3 regions of the Marichromatium purpuratum 984 genome follow, and region 1 is predicted to be linked to each of the others. Evidence: predicted binding sites of a transcription regulator. Region 1 holds the regulator's gene; each other region holds the start of a gene.

Region 1 (3,272 bases):
ACAGGGGTCGACGGATGAGCGTACTGCGCGCCGAACAGCTCAAGAAACGTTATCGCAGCCGCGAGGTCCTGCGGGGAGTGAGCGTCGAGGTCGAGGCCGGCGAGGTGGTCGGGCTGCTCGGCCCCAACGGCGCCGGCAAGACCACCTGCTTCTATCTCATCGTCGGGCTGATCCCGGCTGACCAGGGGCGCATCACCCTCGACGAGCACGACATCACGCTGATGCCAATGCATGCGCGCGCGCGCGCCGGACTGAGCTATCTGGCGCAGGAGCCCTCGGTGTTTCGCAAGCTCAGCGCGCGCGACAACATCCTCGCGATCCTCGAGACCCGCGGCGACCTCGACCGCGAGCAGCGCGAGCAGCGTTGCGAGCAGCTGCTCGAGGAGCTCGGCATCGCCCATATCGGCGAGTCGCTGGCACTCAGCCTCTCCGGCGGCGAGCGTCGGCGTCTCGAGATCGCCCGCGCGCTGGCCGTCGACCCCAAGGTGATGCTGCTCGACGAGCCCTTCGCCGGCGTCGACCCGATCGCCGTGGGCGACATCAAGGCGATCGTCTCGCACCTGCGCGAGCGCGGCATCGGCGTGTTGATCACCGATCACAACGTGCGCGAGACGCTCGACATCTGCGATCGCGGCTACATCATCAGTAATGGCGAGGTGATCGCCGCCGGTCGCCCCGACGAGCTGCTCGCCAACCAGCAGGTACGCGACGTCTATCTCGGTGCCGACTTCGCCATGTAGCATGTAGGCAGCAGCATCCGCGCCCCGCTGCTACATATTGGGGGTAAGATGAAGACCATCGCGTCCCGGCAGGGGACGCGCTTGACGTGACTCAGGCACCTTTGTTGCCACCCGACCTATAATCGTCATAGGACGGTCATCGACCCGGCATAGAGACAGACGCAAGACGCATCGGCGATCCATGAAGCAAACCATCCAGCTTCGCCTCGGCCAACACCTGACGATGACGCCCCAGCTGCAGCAGGCGATTCGCCTCCTGCAGCTGTCGACGCTCGAGCTGCAGAAGGAGATCCAGGAGGCGCTGGACTCCAACCTGATGCTCGAGGAGGCCGAGGAGGCCGACCGCTTCGCCGCCAACGGTGAGGACAGTGGCAATGGCGCACACGAGTCTCCGCCCAGCGATGAGCAGGGCAGCGCCGAGCGTGAGCTCCAGGGCGAGACCAACGAGATCCCCGATGAGCTCCCGGTCGACACCCAGTGGGCCGATGTCTACGACGGCTATCTACCGCCGAGCATCCAGGGCAGCGCCGAGAACGCCGACTTCGACCCCTTCCTCCACCAGAGCCGCCCCCAGACCCTGCACGATCACCTCATCTGGCAGCTCAACCTCATCCGACTGAGCGAGCGCGACGAGATGATCGCCGAGGCGGTGATCGACGCCATCGACGCGCGCGGCTATCTTCGGGCCGATCTCGACGAGCTGCTGGCCACCATCGGCGACGATCAGATCAGTCTCGAGGAGATCGCCACCATGGTGCACCGGGTGCAGTCGTTCGATCCCCCGGGGGTCGGCGCCCGCGATCTCGCCGAGTGCCTGCAGATCCAGCTGCGTCAGCTCCCCGCCGAGACCCCGCAGCGCGACCTCGCGCTGGCGATCTGTCGCGACGGCTTCGAGCACCTGCCGCGCAAGGACATCGCCGCGCTGATGCGCCGCTTCAAGCAGACCGAGCCCGAGATTCGTGGTGCACTCACGCTGATCTGCCAGCTCAACCCGCACCCCGGCGACTTGATCGCGCAGGAGCCCCCGGAGTACGTTGTACCCGACATCTTCGTGCGCAGACAGAATGGTCGCTGGTCGGTGGAACTCAACCCGGAATCCACACCCAAACTGAGGGTGAACGCGGACTACGCCAGACTGATCCGGCGCGCCGACACCAGCAGCGACAGCGTCACCATGCGCAACCACCTGCAGGAGGCGCGCTGGTTCATCAAGAGCCTGGCGAGCCGTAACGACACCGTGCTGCGGGTGGGCGCCAAGATCGTGGAGATGCAGCAGGCGTTCTTCGAGCACGGCGAGGAGGCGATGCGGCCGATGGTGCTGCGCGACGTCGCCGAGGCGCTCGAGCTGCACGAGTCGACCGTCTCCCGGGTCACCACGCAGAAATACATGCATACGCCGAGGGGCACCCTGGAGTTCAAGTACTTCTTCTCGTCCCACGTCAGCACCACTTCTGGTGGGGAGTGTTCATCAACGGCGATCCGCGCGCTCATTCGTAAGCTGATCGCCGCCGAACCCGCCAGAAAACCCTTGAGCGACAGCAAGATCGCGGCCGAACTGGCCGATCGCGGCATCCAGGTCGCGCGTCGAACCGTCGCCAAGTACCGCGAGGCCATGGGTATTCCAGCCTCGAACGAGCGCAAACGCCTGGCATGAGCAGGCTGTTTGGAACCCCTGTAAGGAGTCCAATGATGCAAATCAATCTGACGGGTCATCACGTCGACATCACCGAGGCACTGCGCGACTACGTCGACAGCAAATTCGCACGCCTGGCGCGTCACTTCGACCACGTCACCAATGCCCACGTCATTCTCAGTGTGGAAAAGCTCGACCAGAAGGCCGAGGCGACGCTACACATCAATGGTGGGAAGCTCTTCGCCGACTCCGTGCATGAAGACATGTATGCCGCGATCGACGGCCTGACCGACAAGCTCGATCGCCAGATCCTGCGCCACAAGGAGAAGAAGAACGACTATCGCAGCGCACCCGGCCCGAAGGCGGCCGATGCCGAGGCCGACGTCGAGGCCGATACCGAATAGCCCGGCAACGGCCTGATGGCCCATGCGTCGGCGGGGCGTCGGGGACACCCGACACCCGCCGGACCGACGCACCGACACCTCGAACGGATCCGTGACCGCGCCGTTCGGGGTGTTTTGCATTGAGACCCTGAGATCCGAGCCGATATCGACACCTGCCGGCTCCGACGACTCGAAGGACACCCAGACCCCATGACCACGACCACGCGCCCCGATCACCCGCCGGTATGGACACCGGACACCGTCGCCGCCCAGCGCCCCTGTCCCTGCGACCACCAGGAGCCTTGACCGATGTTCAGTCCAGACCTGATCAGCGAGGCCCGAGTCAGCTGCGGTGCCGAGATCGCCAGCAAGAAGCGGCTGCTCGAGACGCTCGCCGAGCTGCTGGCCAACGACCACCCCCGTCTCAACACCGAACTCGTCTTCGAGCGTCTGCTCGAGCGCGAGCGACTCGGCAGCACCGGACTCGGTCACGGTGTGGCGCTGCCGCACGCCCGC
Region 2 (3,272 bases), 1.2 Mb from region 1:
AGTGCAGGGCTTCTGGGTCTCGGCTGTGGATCGTATCGTCAACGTCAACTGGGAAACGGTGAAGCCGCCGCCGCGAGGCACCGAGCAAGAGAGCTACCTGGTGGCGGTCACCGAGGTCGAGGGGCGGCTGGTGCAGATCATCGATGTCGAGCGGGTGTTCGCCGCCATCAACCAGCTCAAGGAGGACGTTTCAGAGACCACCCTTGAGCGTGCCGAGCACATCGATCACCACAAATCGATCCTGGTGGTCGACGATTCGATGGTCGCGCGCAAGCAGATCGAGCGCGCCATTGGCGAGATCGGGTTCCAGGTCGAGACCCGCTCCGATGGTCGCGCCGCGCTCGACTTCCTTGAGGAGCTGGCCGAGACTGGCGATGTCTCGGAGACCATCGAGATGGTGATCTCCGACATCGAGATGCCGCGCATGGACGGCTATACCCTGACCCGCAAGATCCGCGACAATAGCAAGCTCAAGGATCTGCCAGTGGTGTTGCACTCCTCGCTGAGCGGGCAGTTCAACGCCGATATGGTCAAGCGCGCCGGGGCCGATGACTTCCTGCCGAAGTTCGATCCAGACGAGTTGGCTGCGATGGTGATGAAGCATGGTGGTCGACCCGCGGACGGCTCCTGAGCGGGATGGTCCTTACAGTCTTCCTGATGCATAGAAAGTGTGAGTATTCCATTGAGTGATTCGATCAGCGTGGTCCTGCGCCAGTGCATGGCGGGTGCGAACGGACGTTTGGCCAGAGGTCTGTCGTGATAGATCCGCAAGACTACGCAGAATTCTCGCGCTTTCTCTCCGAGTGCTGTGGCTTGGTGCTGGGCGAGAATCGTCAGTATCTCGTCTCCAGCCGGCTCTCACGCCTGCTCGGTGAGTTCTCCTTCTCCAGTGTCGAGGAGCTGCTGCGCGCGCTGCGCCGCTCTGCGGATCCGACGCTCAAGTCACGCGTGATCGACGCGATGACGACCAACGAGACCTCCTGGTTTCGCGACGTCTATCCGTTCGAGATCCTGCGCCACGAGGTCCTTCCCGAGCTGGCCGAGAAAAAACGCCCGATCCGCATCTGGTCGGCGGCCTGCTCGAGTGGGCAGGAGCCCTACAGTATCGCCATGGTGCTGGCCGAGTGGGAGCAGAGCTTTCCGCCGAAGAACATCCAGACCAGCGTGCTTGGCACCGACCTCTCCGATACCGTGCTCGCCGAGGCGCGTGCCGGTGTCTACGACGGGTTGGGGATCGTGCGCGGCCTGAGCAAGGAGCGCCGCGATCGCTTCTTCGAGACGGTGAAGGAGGGGCATCGGATCAAGCCCGATATCCAGCGTCGGGTGCGCTTCCAGAAGCTCAACCTGATGGAATCCTATGCCGCGCTCGGCAAGTTCGAGATCGTCTTCTGTCGCAACGTGCTGATCTATTTTTCGGCCGAGACCAAGCGTCGAGTTTTTGACGGCATTGCCAGGCAGATGGAACCCGGCGGCTATCTCTTCGTCGGGGCCTCCGAATCGGTCGGTTCCTACACCAGTGCCTTCGAGATGGTTCGCACACCAAAGGGCGCCGTGCTTAGGCGTCGTTAGCGTCCCACCCCGACCCCGTTCGCGCTCCTGCTTGGCCGCGGCGGGGTCGCCTCCAGCCTCTAGCCTCCAGCCTCCAGCCTCCAGCCTCCAGCCTCTAGTCTCCAGTCTCCAGTCTCCAGTCTCCAGTCTCCAGTCTCCAGTCTCCAGTCTCCAGTCTCCAGTCTCCAGTCTCCAGTCTCCAGTCTCCAGTCTCCAGTCTCCAGTCTCCAGTCTCCAGTCTCCAGTCTCCAGTCTCCAGTCTCCAGTCTCCAGTCTCCAGTCTCCAGTCTCCAGTCTCCAGTCTCCAGTCTCCAGTCTCCAGTCTCCAGTCTCCAGTCTCCAGTCTCCAGTCTCCAGTCTCCAGTCTCCAAGTTGGCTCGATGTTTGCATTGACTTCGGCAAGTCAATGCCATAGGCGTGTTCCATATGAGTCTTTCACTCGACAAGGCACTGGGGATCCAGCCCGCGGCGGTACAGGTGCGGGCCCAGCGTCTGGAGCTGCTGGCCTCGAACCTCGCCAACGCCGATACCCCCAACTACAAGGCACAGGACATCGATTTCAGGTCTGCGCTCGCCACCCAGGTCGAGCGTGATGATCTGTTGCGGCTGGAGCAGACCCAGCAGGGCCATCTGCCGCTGCCGCGTGCGGATCTGGACTCGGCGATGGCGCCGCTCTATCGCATCCCGTCGCAACCGGCGCTCGACGGCAACACTGTCGATCCGCAGTTCGAGCGCGCCGCCTTCGCCGAGAACGCCATGCAGTTCCAGAGCAGTCTCGAGTTCCTCAATCGTCGGGTTTCCGGCATCCGCTCCGCACTACGCAAGGAGTAAGGCATGAGCACCCTATTCAGTGTCTTCAACACCTCGGCCTCGGCGCTGACCGCGCAGTCGGTGCGACTGAATACCGTCGCCTCCAATCTGGCCAACGCCAACACCGCGGCAAGTTCGCCGGAGGAGACCTACAAGTCGAAGCAGGTGCTCTTCCAGACCCTGCTCGATCGCAGCGACCCCACGGGCGCGGCCCGTCCGGTGCGGGTGGCCGATATCGTCGATTCCACTGCCGAGCCGATCCCCAACTACGAACCCAACCACCCGCAGGCCAATGACGAGGGCTATGTGTTCCGCCCGGCGATCAGTGTCGTCGAGGAGATGGCCAACATGATGTCGGCCTCGCGCAGCTACGAGGCCAATGTCGAGGTGATGAACACCTCGCGCCAGTTGTTGCAGCGCACCCTGCGCATCGGTCAGAGCTAGGAGTCTCGCCATGAGTGAAATCAATACCGATGTGATCACTGGTCTGGGACTCAACAGTTACGAGAGCACCAAGACTGAACCGATCGACAACTCGCTCGGCCAGGAGGACTTCCTCAAGCTGATGACCACCCAGCTGTCCAACCAGGACCCGCTCAAGCCGATGGAGAACGGCGAGTTCATCGGTGAGTTGGCGCAGTTCTCCACCGTGACGGGTATCGAGGAGCTGACCGTGGCCTTCGAATCGCTGGCGCAGTCGTTCAGTCAGTGGCAAACCCTGCAAGGCGCGTCTCTGGTCGGACGCGATGTGTTGGTGCCGGCCGAGGACTTCGAGTTCCAGTCGGGGGAGACGGTGGCGGGGGCGATCAGTCTGCCGAGTTCCGGGACTGGCGTCACGGTCGATGTCTACAACGAGGCGGGGCAGGTGGTGCGCTCGATGGATCTCGGGACCCAGGCATCGGGCTTGCATGATT
Region 3 (3,272 bases), 260 kb from region 1:
GTGGAGGCGATGCTGCCCTTCTTCACCGAGCAGTACGGCAACCCCTCCTCGATCCACCGCTACGGCGATCGCGTCGGTCGCGCGCTGCGCACCGCACGCGCCCAGGTCGCCGCCCTGCTCGGCGCGACGCACGACTCCGAGATCATCTTCACCTCCTGCGGCACCGAGTCCGACGCCACCGCCATCCTCTCGGCGTTGCGCGCCCAGCCCGAGCGGCGCGAGATCATCACCACCGAGGTCGAACACCCGGCGGTGCTGAGCCTGTGCGACCAGCTCGCCAAGGAGGGTTATGTGATCCACCGTCTCGGCGTCGACGACCACGGGCGACTCGATCTCGATGCCTATCGCGCACTGCTCACCGAGCGGGTCGCCATCGTCTCGGTGATGTGGGCCAACAACGAGACCGGCACCCTGTTCCCGGTCGAGGAGATGGCCGAGATGGCGCGCGCGGCGGGCGTGATGTTCCACACCGACGCGGTGCAGGCAGTGGGCAAGCTGCCGATCGCGCTCGCCGACAGCGCCATCGACATGCTCTCGCTCTCCGGACACAAGCTCCACGCCCCCAAGGGCGTCGGCGTGCTCTACGTGCGTCGCAACACCCGCTTCCGGCCGCTGCTGCGCGGCGGTCACCAGGAACGCGGACGCCGCGCCGGCACCGAGAACAGCGCCGCCATCGTCGGGCTCGGGCTCGCCTGCGAGCTGGCCGGCGCCGCGCTCGAGCACGAGCGTACCACGGTGCGCGCGCTGCGCGACCGGCTCGAGCGCGGCATCCTCACCGCCGTGCCCCACTGCTTCGTCACCGGCGATCCCGACAACCGTCTGCCCAACACCAGCAACATCGCCTTCGAGTTCATCGAGGGCGAGTCGATCCTGCTGTTGCTCAACCGTCACGGCATCGCCGCCTCCAGCGGCTCGGCCTGCAGCTCGGGCTCGCTCGAGCCCTCGCACGTGATGCGCGCCATGGGCATCCCGCTCACCGCCGCACACGGCACCATCCGTTTCTCGCTCTCGCGCTACAACAGCGCCGCCGAGATCGATCGCGCGGTGGACACCCTCGTCCCGGTGATCGAACAGCTGCGCCGACTCTCGCCCTACTGGGGCGAGGACGGTCCGCTCGGCGACGCACACACGCCCGGCTTCTCGCCGGCCTATGCCTGACCCGACACGCGGCACCGGCGCACCATGCCGGTGCCGCGACGCGTCGGCTCCGCGACACGCCTGCCCTCGCCACCCTGTCGCAAACCCTGCAACGCCCGAGCCTCCTCGCTCGCAAGCCGCTGAATCCACGTCATCGACGACGCTGGCACTGCCTTTGCAAACAAGTCTCGTCAAGTGCTGTACGGAGCCCACAGATGAAGGATTCAGTCCGCCCGATCACCATCAACGACACCACCCTGCGCGACGGCGAGCAGTCGGCTGGGGTCGCCTTCTCGCTCGCCGAGAAGCTCGCCATCGCCCGCGCGCTCGACGCCCTCGGCGTCCCCGAGCTCGAGATCGGTATCCCGGCGATGGGCGCCGACGAGCGTGACGCGATCCAGGCCATCGCCCGACTCGGGCTCGCAGCGCGGCTGATGCTGTGGTGCCGGATGCGCGCGGACGACATCGCCCGCTGCGCGGGGCTCGACGCCGATCTCGTCGACCTCTCGATCCCGCTCTCCGACCAGCAGCTGGCGCGCAAGCTCGGCCGTGATCGCGACTGGGCGCTGCGCCAGATCGCGCGCTGCGTGCCCCAGGCGCGCGCGCTCGGGCTGGAGGTCTGCGTCGGCGCCGAGGACGCCTCGCGCGCCGATCCCGAGTTCCTCGCCCGCGCCGCCGAGGTCGCCCAGGCGGCCGGCGCACGCCGCATCCGCTTCGCCGACACCGTCGGCTTGATGGAGCCCTTCGGCGTCTATTCACGCATCGCCACGCTGCGTGCCGCCTGCGACCTGGAGATCGAGATGCACGCCCACGACGACCTCGGGCTGGCTACCGCCAACACCCTGGCCGCGGCCCGTGCCGGGGCGACCCACCTCAACACCACGGTGCACGGACTCGGCGAGCGCGCCGGAAACGCCGCGCTGGAGGAGGTGGTGATGGGACTCAGACACACCCAGGGGATCGACCCGGGGGTCGACCTGCATGCCTTCGAGCAGGTCTCGACCCTAGTCGCCCAGGCCTCGGGACGCCCGGTGGCCTGGCACAAGAGCCTGGTCGGCGACGGTGCCTTCACCCACGAGGCCGGGATCCATGTCGACGGTCTGCTCAAGGACCCGCTCAACTACCAGGGCATCGACCCGGCCGAACTCGGGCGCCATCACCGCCTGGTGCTCGGCAAGCACTCGGGCCGCCAGGCGGTGCGCCAGGCCTATGCCGAGTTGCTGCACCAGGAGGTCGGACTCGATCAGGCCGAGCGACTGCTGCCGCTGGTGCGCCGCTTCGTCACCGCGACCAAGCGCGCACCGGTCGCCGCCGACCTGCAGCGCTTCCTCTGCGAACTGCCCACTGCAACCGCCCACACCGCCTGAACCGGAGCCGCCGATGAACGACGACAGCGATCTGCACGACCTGGTCAGCGCCGAGGACTTCCTCGAGCACTTCGAGATCGACTACAACCCGGCCGTGGTCCGGGTCAACCGGCTGCACATCCTGCAGCGCTTCCACGACTATCTGGCCGACGCCGAGCCCCTGCCCGAACAGGCCGAGGCTCGTCACCGGCGGCGCGCCGAGCTGCTCACCCGCGCCTATCACGACTTCGTTGCGTCCGACGCGCGCACCGAGCGGGTGTTCCGGGTCTTCCATCTGCACGGACCGCGCAGCGGCGTGCGCGTCGACCTCCAACTCGACCCGGCGGGAGGTAGCCATGCGCCCCAACTTTGAGTTCGGCGATGCGGTGCGAGTGACCCGCAATCTGCGCAATGACGGCACCTTCCCCGAGGGCTCGCGCGGCGATCTGCTGGTGCGGCGCGGTGCCGTCGGCCATGTACGCGATGTCGGCACCTTCCTCCAGGACCAGATCATCTACGCGGTGCACTTCATCGAAGAGGGCCGCGTGGTCGGCTGTCGCGAGGAGGAGCTGCAGGCAGCCGACGCGCCCTGGACCCCGAGCCGCTTCGAGGCGCGCGAGCGGGTCGCCGCCGCCCGCCGACTGGCGCTGCGTGGCGAGGTGCTGGTCGAGCCCGGTGAGGTCGGAGAGGTGCTGCGGGTCGAGCGCGATCACCCGCAGGGGGTGTGCTATCAGGTGTTGTTCGCCGGGCGTAGGCCGCTGCTGGTGCCCGAGTCGGCGCTGGACCAAC

The links. The regulator sigma-54, encoded in region 1, starts transcription at its own class of promoters, with help from an activator protein. The targets are predictions, from matches to a motif close to TGGCANGNTNCNTGCTT.
Region 2: the regulator sigma-54 is predicted to act here: its motif matches at 1,922-1,938, upstream of flgB (flagellar basal body rod protein FlgB).
Region 3: the regulator sigma-54 is predicted to act here: its motif matches at 1,302-1,318, upstream of nifV (homocitrate synthase).

What each region holds. Positions count from the first base shown of each region.
Region 1 covers NZ_CP007031.1:364,222-367,493, reverse strand. Annotated here, with positions in the region: gene lptA (lipopolysaccharide transport periplasmic protein LptA) at 1-1, shown strand, start outside; gene lptB (LPS export ABC transporter ATP-binding protein) at 15-740, shown strand; gene MARPU_RS01670 (RNA polymerase factor sigma-54) at 922-2,394, shown strand; gene hpf (ribosome hibernation-promoting factor, HPF/YfiA family) at 2,430-2,777, shown strand; gene MARPU_RS01660 (PTS sugar transporter subunit IIA) at 3,066-3,272, shown strand, end outside.
Region 2 covers NZ_CP007031.1:1,542,009-1,545,280, forward strand. Annotated here, with positions in the region: gene MARPU_RS07015 (chemotaxis protein CheV) at 1-631, shown strand, start outside; gene MARPU_RS07020 (CheR family methyltransferase) at 757-1,569, shown strand; gene flgB (flagellar basal body rod protein FlgB) at 1,975-2,379, shown strand; gene flgC (flagellar basal body rod protein FlgC) at 2,383-2,802, shown strand; gene MARPU_RS07035 (flagellar hook assembly protein FlgD) at 2,813-3,272, shown strand, end outside.
Region 3 covers NZ_CP007031.1:621,536-624,807, reverse strand. Annotated here, with positions in the region: gene nifS (cysteine desulfurase NifS) at 1-1,158, shown strand, start outside; gene nifV (homocitrate synthase) at 1,353-2,504, shown strand; gene nifW (nitrogenase-stabilizing/protective protein NifW) at 2,518-2,856, shown strand; gene MARPU_RS02870 (nitrogen fixation protein NifZ) at 2,840-3,272, shown strand, end outside.